3 regions of the Microbacterium sp. UBA1612 genome follow, and region 1 is predicted to be linked to each of the others. Evidence: predicted binding sites of a transcription regulator. Region 1 holds the regulator's gene; each other region holds the start of a gene.
The links. The regulator LexA, encoded in region 1, represses DNA repair genes until DNA is damaged. The targets are predictions, from matches to a motif close to TCGAACANNTGTTCGA.
Positions count from the first base shown of each region.

Region 2: a site for LexA is predicted at 1,431-1,446, ahead of B3S45_RS10410 (HNH endonuclease signature motif containing protein). Genes of this name have one in related genera too.
Region 3: a site for LexA is predicted at 2,202-2,217, ahead of B3S45_RS10085 (HNH endonuclease signature motif containing protein). Genes of this name have one in related genera too.

Region 1 covers NZ_DCMW01000036.1:29,641-34,370, reverse strand. Annotated here, with positions in the region: gene B3S45_RS13430 (S9 family peptidase) at 1-1,584, opposite strand, end outside; gene B3S45_RS13425 (hypothetical protein) at 1,621-3,045, opposite strand; gene lexA (transcriptional repressor LexA) at 3,376-4,056, opposite strand; gene B3S45_RS13415 (LysM peptidoglycan-binding domain-containing protein) at 4,324-4,677, shown strand; gene B3S45_RS13410 (histidinol-phosphate transaminase) at 4,704-4,730, shown strand, end outside.
Region 2 covers NZ_DCMW01000023.1:154,060-158,789, reverse strand. Annotated here, with positions in the region: gene B3S45_RS10410 (HNH endonuclease signature motif containing protein) at 27-1,370, opposite strand; gene B3S45_RS10405 (sulfatase-like hydrolase/transferase) at 1,725-3,212, opposite strand; gene B3S45_RS10400 (LacI family DNA-binding transcriptional regulator) at 3,253-4,266, opposite strand; gene B3S45_RS10395 (carbohydrate ABC transporter permease) at 4,419-4,730, shown strand, end outside.
Region 3 covers NZ_DCMW01000023.1:75,603-80,332, reverse strand. Annotated here, with positions in the region: gene B3S45_RS10100 (FadR/GntR family transcriptional regulator) at 1-501, opposite strand, end outside; gene B3S45_RS10095 (SDR family NAD(P)-dependent oxidoreductase) at 571-1,350, opposite strand; gene B3S45_RS10090 (SDR family oxidoreductase) at 1,428-2,162, shown strand; gene B3S45_RS10085 (HNH endonuclease signature motif containing protein) at 2,308-3,741, shown strand; gene B3S45_RS10080 (hypothetical protein) at 3,912-4,181, shown strand.

The DNA of each region.
Region 1 (4,730 bases):
GTCATGCGTGTCTTCGGCGAGGGCGCGGGCATCGCCGACGCCATAGCGGGAGATGCCGGCGCTGAAGACGTCTCCCGTGACCAGGGCACCGAGCACCGTCCACCCTCCGGCCGAACCGCCGGCGATCGCGACGCGATCCGGGTCCGCGAGTCCGCCGTCGATGAGTCCCCGGGCAGCGGCCACCACGTCGGCCACGTCGACGACGCCCCACTGCCCGCGCAGGCGCTCGCGGTAGGCGCGCCCGTACCCGGTCGAGCCGCCGTAGTTCACATCCAGGACGCCGATGCCGCGGCTGGTGAGGTACGCGGCCCGCGAGGAGGCGACCGGACCGACATGCGAAGTGGGGCCACCGTGGACGAAGACGACGTAGGGGGGTCGTTCACCGTCGGCAGCGGTGACATCCGGGTTGGTGGGCGGGTACGCGAACGCGTGAACGGGGCCTGACGGGCCGTCCACCGTGACAGCCGTGGCCCGTGGCGTCCATTCCTCCCCCCACGGCGGGGATGATTCGCGCACCGCGACCACCGTCCCGTCCGAAGCGTCGACGCTCCAGACGCCGGTTCCACCGCCGGGCACCGCACCGGAGACGAGCGCACGCGCTCCCCGAGCGTCCTCGATCACGACGCCTGAGACCGCAGGGACCGGCAACGTCGTGGTCGCACCGGTGGCGGGATCGACCGTCACCACATGATCTGCGCCGTCCGTGCGAACCGCCACGACGTGGTCGTCCGCAATGGTGTACCAGGACAGTCCGAGCACCCACAGTCCGCCTCCGGTGTCGGCGTCGGCAGGGGCGAACGAAGCCCTCGGGGCCTCGTCCCCGAGCCGCCACCGCATGAGATTCCACCGACCGGACGCGTCGTCGAGGTACAGCAGGGTCTGCTCGTCCAGCCAGCGCGGCTGGAGGACGGAGCGGTCGCCGGTGACGGGAGCCGTCCATTCGCCTACAGTGCCGCCCTCGATGCGTCCGACGCGCACCTCGGCGCGTTCCCAGGGCATGTTCGGATGGTTCCAGGCCACCCACGCCAGGTGGGTTCCGTCGGGGGAGAGCGCGGGCTGTGCGACGAAGTCACTCCCTCGTACCAGGACGACGATCGCGGCGTCGTCGTCCGCGGCTGATCCGTCCACCGGAATGCGGACGATCGCGCGGCGGGGAACGGCCAGCCCGGGATCGTGCTCCTCGCGGACGGCGAGCAGGACGCCGTCGCGCCACTCGAGGCCGCCGTGGCGCGCGTGGCCCGCCACGGGAGTGAGGGGACGCACGGTCCCGTCGACGACGGAGTACACGCGCTGATCCGTCTTCTCGACGAAGAACAGCGTTCCGGCTTCGTCGGCGGTCCACGCGCCGCCGCCGTACTCGTGCACGGTGCTTCGCGCGTTCCAGGGAGCGGGCAGCACATCCTCAACGTCTCCGCCGTCGCCGCGGCGGCGTACCGCGACGCGACCGGCCTCGGCCGGAACGGGCTCGCCCCACCACACGTCCTCCCCGACGAAACGAGCTCCGTCGATCCGGGGCGACGCCGCTGAGGCCGCCTCGGCGGTGATCAAAGAGGGCCAGGAGCCGTAGGGGAGTTCGGAGGTCATCGTCCCACCGTACGACGCGGTGACCTCCCTGCGGGCTCAGCGCAACGGCTGCGTGGGTGCGTTGCCGGGAAGGACCGCCGTGTCGCTTTCCACATCGGCCGTCGGTTCAACACCGACCGTCGGTTCCGCGTCGCTATCAGACGGTGACCTCTCGAGCAGGGCGGTGACGAGCCACACGGCGAGAGCGAGGACGATGACCAGGGCGATTTCGCCGAAAGTCAGGGGCCGCAGTGCGAACAGCAGGAGCATGGCGAGTACGAGGACGACGACGCGCACGAGCACGCGCTGGCGATTCATCGCGTCCCCGAAGGCGCCCGTGTCGAGCCCTCGACTGCGCAGTCCCGATCGCGCCGACGCGGTGAGCGAGCCGGCCACGGAGCGGATGCGCCGTGCCGGTGCCCAGCGGCCGCTCAGCCATGCCGCCACGGCGACGACGATGCCGAGGAAGGTCAGGACGACCGCCGTGTCGCGGACGGCGCCGATCACCGTGTCGTAGATCGACTCCAGAGTGCGAGCGGGGATGCCGAGACCGGGTGCGTTGAGGCTGAGGACGGCTCCCGCGCTCGCGAGGGCTACCGCGAGCAGCCCTGCGCCGATCGTGATGGCGAGGCCGACCCCGAGCACGGCCGTCGACCGTCGGCGCGCGATCAGCACCCCGACGGCGGCGAGGCCGAGGGCGACGAAGGGGATCCAGTAGCCCGCTGTGACGGCGAGGTTGTAGACGGTGCCCACCAGAAGCAGCCCATCGGCCTGGACGATGACGATGGTCTGATCGATCGCCGGCATGGAGGTGACGAAGCCGAAACCCTGCGCGGCCAGTCGTGTCTTCAGCTCCTCGATGATCGGGCCGAGCTGGATGCCGAGGGCGCCGGTGTCGTCGATCGCGATCGCGGTGGAGTCGTCGCCGGTCGCCGCGGCGACGAGCGCACGATGACTGGCGACGAGAGCCGTTCGCCACACCTCGGGGAATGCGTCGGACTGGACCACTCCGGTGATCGCCGAGTCGATGAGGCCCTGTACGCCCTGCACGGCCGGTTGGCGGAGCAGGTCGAGCGCCGACGACGCGGCGGGCGGCAGGTCCAGGCTCTGCACGCCGTCGATGACGTCGTTCGTGATGCCCTCGACGTCGACGGCCGCGTTGACGGCGGTGGAAGCCTGGTCGATCACCAGCTGCTGCACATCGGGATCGTCGGCGAGGGGGCCGAAGGTCTGCACGAACGCGTCCTCGCTCACGAGTTCCGCCCGTGCCCACGTGCCGAGGACGGAGACGGGCACCAGGATGCCGGCGAGCACGATGCAGACGGCCGAGATGAGCGCACGCCACCATCCGGTGCGACCAGCGCGGTCTGAGACGGGTGTTTCTCCGCTGAGCTCCGAGGACGCCTGGGAACGAAGGTCGGCGTTCTCCGCTTTCAGCCGTTCGATCTCCGCGCGGAGATCGGCGATGTCTGTCGTGGCCATGGCGAGGGCTCCCTCTTGTCGGGTCAGCCCCATTGTGGCGGGAACGCCGCCCCGTTCGCACGTGTGCCCCGGATCAGGTTCTCCGACGCCCTCAAGCGGCCGGACACCCTTTTCCCGAATTCTGGTTTCTTGCCCGAATTCTGGCGCTTGTCTCCTGGATCCTGGCCTCGTGCGAGGTGAGGCGTCGGCGTGAGAGTTCCGTCCTGCCCCCGCCTCCTGCTGACCCAACTCAGGCTGAGACACCCTCGGGAAGCCGCCACGGCACCAGAGTCACCGGCACAGCCTGAGTTGTTGCACGCGCGGTGCGCTGGCCGGCCGAGGAGACGGCCGTCAGACGGCGCGCATCACCGCCACCACTTTGCCGAGCACGACGGCCTCGTCCCCGAGGATCGGCTCGAACGCGGAGTTCCGCGGCAGCAGCCACACGTGACCGTCGCGCTGGCGGAAGGTCTTGACGGTCGCCTCCCCGTCGAGCATCGCGGCGACGATGTCGCCGTTCTCGGCCGTCGGCTGCGAGCGCACCACGACCCAGTCGCCGTCGCAGATGGCCGCGTCGATCATCGACTCGCCGGACACCTTGAGCATGAACAGGTCGCCCTTGCCGACCAGCTGCCTCGGCAGCGGGAAGACCTCGTCGATCTGCTGGTCTGCGGTGATCGGTACCCCGGCGGCGATGCGCCCGACGAGGGGGACCATGGCGGCATCGCCCACCGGGGGCGCCGCGTCGGCGGGGCTTTCCGTGCTCGCGCCGGGGAGGTCGATGAGCACCTCCATCGCGCGGGTCTTCCCGGCATCGCGGCGCAGGTAGCCGCTCAGCTCCAGCTGATTCAGCTGATGCGTCACGCTCGACAATGACTTCAGCCCGACCGCGTCGCCGATCTCACGCATGCTCGGCGGATACCCGTGCCGTGCGATCGATCGCTGGATCACTTCGAGGATCGCGAGCTGCTTGTCACTGAGGCTGCGGCGCCGCCGGGTCTGGGGTCGCGCGCGGCTCGTCGGCTCGGTCATCTCGTGCTCCTGTCTCCTCACCCCTCGTCGTCCGAGGGGCACCGGCCTTCGAATGTCGGAGGTCGGTGATGGGCTCTGCTCATCGAAACGGTATCCGCCCTCGTCCGACACGGTGTGCAAGCGCTCCGCGTGTCGTGTTCGAGAGAAGTCCACCGTTCGGGCCGCTTGACAGCTTATGATATCGAAGATAGCTTCGGAAGAGAGGTTCGCATCGCCGGCTCCCGGCCGAGTTCTGCGATGCGAACCTCCCGCCGAGAAGGAGGAGAGATGACCGCGATCAGCATCACCCCGCACCACCGCACCCGCCTGCGCATGACCGTGCGCGGCCGTCGCGTTCTCGCCGCCGCCGCGGCACTGCCCGCCGCCGCGTGCGTGGCGGTTGCGGTCATCAGCGGTGGCAGCGCGCTGGCGTCGCGGGATGACGCCGGCGACGCGGCCTCGTTCTCCACGGTCGTCGTGAGTGCAGGTGAATCGCTCTGGGCGATCGCGGAGCGCGTGGCACCGGAGAGCGATCCTCGAGACGTCGTCGACGACATCGCGCGCCTGAATGCTCTCGACGGTGTCGTTGTCTCGGCTGGTCAGGAGCTGGCCATCCCGGCGCGCTACGACACGGCACCGTAGTCCGCCGGGCGAAACGCGCCCGTACCATGGGAGGGGTGACCGCTCGCCTCGAC
Region 2 (4,730 bases), on a different contig from region 1:
GCGCATCTACCCGCTGACCTCCCGGGTCAGAACGGCGCGACGACCTCATCGGCTGGGTCCTGAGCCGGTGGCGGGTCGGGCATGAACACGACGCGCGGTGGTGGATCGTCGGTGTACTTCAACCCGGAGGGCGCAGTGAACCGCAGCCTGCCACCCGGTTCTTGCACGACCGTCCACCCGGCCGCCTGCTTCATCGCGTGATGCCTTCTGCAGAACGCCCCGACATTGTCGACGTCGGTCTTGCCGCCCAGCGCCCAGTCCTCGCGGTGATCCCAGTCGCAATCCCGGGCGGGGCGTCGGCACCCGGGGAACCGGCACCGGATATCCCGCGCCACCAGATACCGCTTCTGCTCCGCCGTCACGAACCGCCGGTCCACCGCCAGCACGGCCCCGGTGACGGGGTCGAGGAACACCCGATCGAAGCTCGGAACGTTGCCCGCAAGGATCTTCGCCGTTTCGGGGTCCACCGCGCACTTCCCGTCCAGCTCCGCCCCACCGGTGGTGGTTCCTGCGAGCGTTGTCGCCGGCACCGTCACCTGCACGTGAGCCCGGATCGCCCCCAACCCGCCCTCGACACCACCGCCGGTCGGCTCAACCGAGGGTGAGGAGGTGAGCATCATGTCCAGCAGTACGTCGGTGCGGATCTGATCCAGCGTCCGCTCATCGAACCAGACGCTGTCCGACTCTCGCTCCTCGGGCTCCCCAGCGGCATCGCGCTCGGCAGCTTCCCGGCGCACCGCGCGATCGGCGGCCTTGATCGCCTTCCCCTGCCGGGTCAGCCGGTCATGCACACCATGCACCTCCACCGACGGCCCGATCACCCCCAGCATCGACATTCCGTCGCGAAGGTCTTCCACCCACACCCGCCGGTCCAGCACCGCCTCATCGTGCCGCTCCTGCATCGACTTCGGGTTGTGCTTATCCGCCACCTGCTCCGCAAACGGCCTCACGCGCCCGGCGGAGGTCGTCTCCGCGTAAGCGAGCACCTCGGCTTCGTACGCGGCACGCACCTCATCGTCGGAAAGATCCGCGCCGGCATCGACGACCACCCGCACATGCGCACGAGACACCCGCCCCTCACGCCACGCCTCCCACGACGGCCCGAACTGCGTCACCGTGCGGTGCGCCTCGAACAACTGCGTCTGCAACGTGCGATCACTCACCCTCGCATCCACGGCCAGCTCCGCGGCCATCGACCGCAAAGGCATCTCCCGCTCCCGCGTCGACGCATCACGCAACCGCGACATCTGCTCCTGCGCCAGCTCGTACGCGTCAGCATGCGTCCGCGCCAACTCCGCCTCCGCAGCCGCAATCACCACCCGCAGCCGACGTGCCTCAGCGACCAGTTCACGCGTGCGAGCGGCGTCCAACTTCCGCCGATCCTCTTTCGTCATCGCAGCCCCCGCGTCGATTTCTGACTACCTCGAGGGTAGAACATATATACGACACTTAGTGGGACATGCTCTCAATTCGTGAAGAAGAGACGCTGTCCTCGTGGCGACCTCGCGCGCAACCGTTCATTGACGGCGAGTGGGCTCGTGGCGCGACGTGCGCCATCCGCACCGTCCTCGTCCGCGGACATCCCGACCACGGACGGGCCTCAGCCGACACGTGTCTCAGCCTCGGCGCACACCTCCGACTGCGTCCGACTGCGTCCGAGATGACAGACGGTCGCCGCTGAGGCCGACCCCAGCGGTCGCTTCAAGACTGCCGACGCCTCCCGTTCACTGCGCCTTCGCGGGCTCGAAGGAGGACAGCGTCGCATCGAAGTCACCGCCGCCGATGTCGAACATCGGAGTCATCCAGTGGTAGAAGTTGTCACCGCGCGCGCGGAGCTGCCGGTACAGCTCACGCATCAGCTGCGATCGCGTGTCGGCGTAGGCGTCATCGTCGATGCGGTTCACCAGTTCGTGCGGATCGCGCAGCAGGTCATAGAGCTCGTTGACCGACTCCGGATTGACGACGAGCTTGTGCGTGCGGGTGCGGAGCATTCGCTGCGGATACGGGAAGTGGTGACCGTGGTACTCGCAGAGGATGCTCTCGGCCCACTCCGGGTGGTCGCCGCGAACCAGCGGGAGGAGCGATCGGCTGTCCACGGCCGGCGCAGTGTCACGGCCGGCGATGTCGAGGATCGTCGCGGTGAAGTCGGTGAGCGAGACGAACTCCTCCCGCACCTGCCCGGCCGGCTCACCGGGCAGGCGAATGAGTCCCGGGATGCGGTAGACCTCCTCATACATCGCGGGACCCTTGTCGTGAAGTCGATGAGCCCCGGTGAATTCCCCATGGTCGGCGGTCATCATGACGGCCGTCGAATCCGTCAGCCCGAGCCGGTCGACGGCGTCGAGGATGCGGCCGATCTCGTGGTCGATCATCGTGATGTAGCCCCAGTACGCGGCGATGAGCTTGCGACTCGTCTCTTCGCTGAGGGTGTCGAATGTCCACAGCCCGCAGTAGTTCGCCTGCACAGGGGGCTTGTTCTCGAACGTCTCCGCGACCGAGACCGGCAGTTCGACGAGGTCGGGATCGTACATGTCGAAGAACTCGTCCGGCAGGATGTACGGCAGGTGCGGACCGAAGAAGTGGGTGGCAAGGAAAAACGGGGCGGGCTCGTGACCGTCAGAACCCGCGGCGAAGCGCTCCAGCATCTCGATCGTGCGATCGGCGAGGTAATGCTCGAACGTCGCCTCGAGCGGTTGATGGAGTCGCGCGGCGAGAAGATTGCCCTCGGAACCGTTCGGCGTCGTCCCTCTCACCTTGTCGCTGATCGCGTACGCGGGAAGCCCGCGCTCGGCGAGATAGGCGAGGTAGTCGGGATGATCGACGGGGTTGTGCCAGCCTTCGAAGTGGGGCCCTTCGAAGCCGTACGAGGAGGCCTGTTTGCGAACACCGCCGTGCCACTTCCCAAGGAGGCCCAGGTTGTACCCCGCCGCCCTCAGGTCCTCCGCGAAGGTGAACTGGCCGTCCGCGAGATCTTCGAGGTAGCCCACGTTCCGCTCATAGTTGGCCAGCAGCTTGTGCCGAAAGGGGGCGGCACCGGTGAGCAGGCTGGCCCGCGCAGGCGTGCAGATCGCCGTTGGGGTGAATGTCTCGGCGAACCGGGTGCCCGTGGCGGCGAGGCGATCGAGGTGCGGCGTGCGCACCACCTCGTTGCCGTAACTGCCCAACGTCGACTGGGTGTGCTGGTCGGTCATGAGGAAGAGAATGTTGGTCATACGGGAGTTGCGCGCCTTCCGGGGACGGGATGGATGCTGATCATGCTCGGATCCGCTCTCCCTCGCATCGCATGAGGCGGAACGGCACTTCATGGTGACCGCCCGGGAGCTCGGCGGGTGCCGCAAGGAGATCGAGGATCATCCTCGACGCCGCTTCCACCCCCGAGTCGACGGTGGCGAAGGGAGGGATAGAGAAGCGCCCCTCCTCGATGTCGTCGAATCCGATGACATCGACATCGCGCGGAACGGCGACGCCGTGGGCTCCGAGTGAGTACAGCGCGCCGAGCGCGAGCGTGTCGTTGAAGCACATGAGTGCGTCGAAGGCCGCACCGCGCTCGATCAGCGCGTCGACGGCTCGCGATCCTTCTGCGCGGTTGAACGGCCCGACCGGGCAGAGCAGCGGTTCGAGGAGCGGGATACCGGCTCCGGCGAGCGCCTGACGGTAGCCGACGAATCGCTGACGGGAGGTCGCCGTGGACCCCTCGTGCTGGACGCCCACCGCCGCGATCCGCGTGCGCCCGCGCGATATCAGATAGTCCGTCGCGGCGTGCGCGGCGGCGACATTGTCGATGCCGACGTGTGTGATGCCGGCCGGGACGACAGCGCGGCCGTGCTCACCGACGACAACCATCGGGGTGCGTGAGCGACGTTCTTCGAGGTCAGCCTTTGTGATGGAGAGAGGGCTCAGAACCAGCCCGTCGAGCGCCGGCATCCCCTCAGCCTCAGCGAATGCCATTTCTGCGGCGCGGTCGCCGCCGGTCTGGGCGATCAGCACCGTCTGGCGTCGCTCCTGGGCCGTCGCGACGAACTGCGCCGCGAATTCGGCGAAGTACGGTTCGCGAAGATCGGGAACGGCGAGGGCGAGCAGACCGCTCGATCCGCCGCGCAGCTGACGCGCAGCGAGGTTGGGCCGATAGTCCAGTTCGCGGATGGCGGCAAGGATGCGTGCGCGCATGTCGTCGCTGACCCACCCCGTGCCGTTGACGACGTTCGAGACCGTCTTCGCGCTGACGCCCACGACGGCGGCAACGTCCGCCAATGTCACACGAGCCATCATCGCCCTCCCGTCATGCTCTACGAGGCCCACCATAGCCCGAAACGGCCGCTTGCGTTCAACGCTGAACTATGTCACGATCTCGTCAACCCGATGACTTCTCGATGTCCCGTCGGGCAAGTAGTTCAACGTTGAATTAATGGCGAAGGAGCATGATGAAGACACTGGGCGGGCGGTACGTGCCGTACCTCTACATCCTCCCCGTCGTCGTCATTTCGGGGGTGTTGATCTACTTCAGCATCGGCTTCAACACCTGGGCGAGCCTGACCGACTGGAACGGCCTCACCCGGATGAACTTCGTCGGGCTCGACAACTATGCGGCTCTGCTGTCCGACCGAACGTTCTGGACGGCGCTGCGCAACACACTCGTCTTCATGGTCGCGACCGTTTTCATCCAGGCGGTGCTCGGTCTCCTGGTCGCGGTGATCGCGAAAGAGCGGCTTCCCGGGAGCAACTTCTTCAAG
Region 3 (4,730 bases), on a different contig from region 1:
CAGCAGCACGCGAGCATGAAATTGCACATCAAGCGCCAGGAATGCCTCGCCGTCACCCTCCTCGCCCGCAGCCCACAGCTTTCCCGCCAGAGCGATGAGATCGCTGATCTCCGCCGACGTCGCGCGCTGGGCGGCCAGTCGAGCCGCTTCGGGCTCGACTGCGGCACGCAGTTCGACGAGGGCAGCCAGCTGCGCAGCACGGTCGGGCGAGGCAAGACGCCAGCGGATGATCTGCGGGTCGTAGAGATTCCACTCCGTGTCCGGCAGCACGACCACCCCGACGCGCCGGCGCGAGACCGCCAGCCCCATCGACTGCAGCACGCGAACGGTCTCGCGCGCCACGGAACGTGAGATGCCGTAGGTCGACTCGACGTCATCGAGCGTCAGGACGGATCCGGCGGGAAGCTCTCCCGCACAGATCGCAGCGCCGAGTTCATCCAGAACCTTCGAGTGCAGGCCGGCGAGGGAAGAGAGGCCTTCCGTGGGATGCGAGGCAGTCATGAAAGCTGAGGTTATCAGCCTGGCCAGCCGTTGAGATCATACGAATGGACGCCTCGGCGGTGTCAATGCTCAGCCGACGAGCAGCGGCGCACCCGGTCGGTCATACGCCATCGACGGCGCCTGGGTGGCGAGCTTGCCGCCGCTCACGTCGACGAGAGTGCCGGTGATGTACGAAGCGAGATCGCTCGCGAGGAAGCACAGCAGGTGAGCGACATCCTCCGCCGTCCCCCAGCGCCGGAGGCTCAGCGTACTGAGCCGCTCAGCCTGAGCCTCGGCCGACATCTCGGCGAAGCCGTTCATGTCGGTGGGGATCATCCCGGGCGCATAGGAGTTGACGGTGATGCCCCACGGTCCGAGCTCGCTGGCGAGCGTGCGGGAGAACTGCACGACCGCCGCTTTCGAGGCCCCGTATGCGGCTGCCCCGACGCTCGGCACGATCGCGGCGAACGAGGCGGCGTTGATGATGCGACCCGACGACTGCCCCTTCATGTGCGGGATGACAGCGCGGCACGTGTTGAAGGTGCCGCGTGTATTCACCTCGAACGCGCGGTCCCACAGCGCCGGATCAATGGCATCGACGTCGCCTTCGGCATTGATGCCGGCGTTGTTCACCAGCACATCCACCCGCCCGTGCCGAATGATGATGTCCTCGACGGCCTCCGTCACCGCATCCAGCTGCGTGACGTCGACAGACCGCCAGTGGATCTGGTCGCCCCCGTCGTCGGGAACGGACAGGTCGAGCCCGATCGTCACGGCTCCCTCGCTCGCGAACGTCTCGGCGATGACGCGGCCGATACCCCGCGCGGCTCCGGTGACGACGACCACTCTGCCGTCGAGTGCGATCTGCATCGATACCCCTTTTCGTCGGAGTAAACATACCTTATGTAGTGTTTGAGATGAAACGTAATCTTTTTAAAGGAGGCACGATGGCGGATCAGATCACCCGCGTCGCGTGGATCACGGGAGCAGGTAGCGGGATGGGGCGCGCGAGCGCGCGGCGGCTCGCGCGATCGGGCTTCGCGGTGGCCCTGTCGGGCCGGCGCGAGGACGCGCTGGATGGGGTCGCGCGCGAGATCAGGAGCGAGGGCGGGACCGCCGTCGCCGCTCCGCTCGACGTCACCGACACCGCTTCCATCGCCGCGTGCCACGACCACATCGTGGCTGAGCTCGGCACGGTGACCGACCTCGTACTGTCGGCAGGCCTCAACGATCCGCAACGCTCCTGGCGAGACCAGTCGCTGGAGAGCGTCAACGCCATCGTCGCCACAAATCTCCTCGGCCCCGTAGGCGCGGTGCAGGCCGTGCTGCCCGGTATGCGGGAACGAGGCGAAGGCACGATCGTGTTCATCTCCTCTTACTCGGGGTGGCGGTTCTCCCCCGACGCGGGCGTCGCCTACAGCGCGAGCAAGACGGCCCTGTCCTCACTCAGCGAGACGCTCAACGCACAGGAGAACGCGCACGGCGTGCGCGCCTGCAACCTCTGCCCGGGCGACGTCGACAGCGACTTCCTGTCGATGCGTCCGTCAGTGCCCGATGCCGTCGCACGCCAGTCGATGCTCAGCCCCGACGACGTCGCCGCCTCCGTCGCCTTCGTCATTGAAAGCCCCGCCACGGTGTGCGTGAACGAGTTGGTGGTGACGCCCGTCAAGAAGCGGGGGTGAGCCTCGGGCGACAGCTTGAGCTCTTGCCCTTGACGAGTATCGAATCTTTGTACTACACTGAGCGATAACGACAAAGTGCCCATTGTCGTCGTACCACTGGACGAGCGCGCCGTCTCGTCCAGCCGCAGACGAGGTGGGCATCAGTATGTTCTCTCCTGGCAACGAGTCATCCGAGACCGCGGAGCGCACCGCGTCCTTCGTTCACCGCCTGACGGTGGCTCGGGCCGAGGAGGCCGCCGCAGCGGCGAAGACCTCCGCGATCCTGGCCGAGGCCTACGCGTTCACCGTCGAGCAGACGGAACGCCTGCGCTCGGCCTCGGCGAGGGAGCGTGAGATGCCGCTACGCGCGATGGCCGCAGAGCTCGCGGTCGCCTCCAGGATGAACGACCGCACGATGCAGACGCACCTCTACGACGCGCACCGCCTCGTGAACGACTTTCCCGACTCCTGGAATGCGCTGCACGAGGGCCGCATCTCCCGAGCCCACACCTCCGTGATCGTCGACACCGGCCGTGAACTCGACGAGCGCGCCGCGCGAGGCGCCTTCGAGAACGACGTGCTCGCCTACGCCGAGACGACCTCCCCCGCACGGGTTCGGTCGTATGCGGAGCAGGTCGCGGAGAACCTCAACCCAAAGAGCATGCAGGAACGTCACGACAGGGCGGTGCTCGATCAGCGCATCTGGGTCGATGATCTTCGAGACGGCATGTCGATGCTCGGAGTGATCGGGCCGAGCGTGGAGGTGCACGGGGCCTACGACCGACTGACCCGACAAGGGAAGGCGATCAAAGCCGCGGACCGCGCAGCACGACGCGAAGCCGCCGAGCGGGAAGGCGCTTGCGGAGCCGCTCCCGAGATTCCGTGCGATGACGACACCGCGCCCACCGTCGAGGGTGAGGCGCCGGTCCAAGAGGACCTGTGGTTTGATGAGCGGTCGCTGAATCAGATCCGCACCGATGTGCTGCTGGACATGCTGCTCACCGCATCACCCTCGGTCGACCCGACCGGCGACGCTATCGAGGGCGGGCTGGGCGCGATCCGCGGGCATGTGCAGGTCACCGTCCCCGCCACGACACTCGCGGGAACGACCTTGGGCGGAGCGCAGCTGAACGGCAAATGCGCGGTGGACCCGGAGACGGCGAAGATCCTCGCCGGCAACGCCCCCGACTTCGACCGAGTGTTCCTCGACCCGATCACCGGTGTCGTCCTCGCCGTCGACCGACGCTTCGCCACACCGGCTCAGCGGAGGTATCTGGTGGCGCGGGATATCCGATGCCGGTTCCCTGGGTGCCGCAGACCCGCGATGGACTGCGACATCGACCATCGCGAAGACTGGGCTCTTGGCGGTAAGACCGACGTCGAGAACATGGGCGCGTTCTGCGAAAGCCACCATGCGTTGAAACAAGCCGCCGGATGGACCGTCGTCCAGATGCCCGGGGGAAGACTGCACTTCACCGCACCCTCCGGCCTGGAATACGTTGACGACCCACCACCACGGGTCATGTTCATGCCCGACGGGGTCGGCGGGCCCGGAGACGCCGACCCACCCACGGCAGAAGCGTCCGCCGCGCCCTTCTAGGCAACCCGTCCGACCTCGCCGGTCTCCGCCGAGGCATCCGCGGCAGTAACGGGCCGCCCGCCCGCGCGACCGCGCGGGCGGCGGCTCACGCCAGGGGCGCATGCAGCCCCCGCGAGAGCCCGTTCGTCGGCTCCGGCACGGCGACCGTTCATCCGAACCTCATCCTCATCGTGCAGAACGCGGCCGCGCAGCGGTTGACGCCGGCCGCCGGGGGACTGGTGATCTTCGGCCAGACGCTCGGGGGTGCTGTCGGGGTCGCCCTCTCGGGCGTCGTGGTCGAACAGTTGAGCCGCAGCACGGTGACCGGCGCCGAACACAGCATCCCGACGCTCTACATCGCCTATGCGGCCGCATCGATCATCGCGTTCGCCGTCGTGCTTCGCATCCCCATCGCACCGCTGCGCGACACGATCGATCTCGTCGAGCCTCTTCCCGGCTGACGTCTGGCCCCTCTGCCCGGCGGTCCCACTCCGCCGGGCGTCCCGCTCCCCCGCGGGCAACCACGCGTCTCGGGCTCGACCGATCTCCCGGGCCCGCGCGCACGTGCCCGCGCCCACGTGCTTCCGCCGAGCCCTAACTCAGGCTGGAGCGGGTCAAATCAGGCGGGAGGCCCGAGGAGACCGGCCTCAGGCACCCCCAGCCTGAGTTGGTGCACGCGACCGGTGGTGACGTCGGTGAGGTGACGTCACGCCGCCGGTTGATTCAATGCCGTTGGGAAGCCGGCTCCTCGCGCCGACCCCCTGCAACCACACCCCGCTTCCTGACTCAGGCTGGAGGGGTCCAGACGCGGGTGGAGGCCCGAGTCCAGGGCGCGCGGACATCGTCCAGCCTGAGTTGGTGCGCGCGACCGGCCGGCCCGCCGCCTCCTTAATTCGTTGGAAACGCGGCGGTAACCCGACGAGGTCGCGTGACCGATAACGTTCCAGAGTTGGGCAGCGGAGTTCGGTGCATTCATTGGGGGAGCATCGGGCAGTGATGTTGTCCGCGTC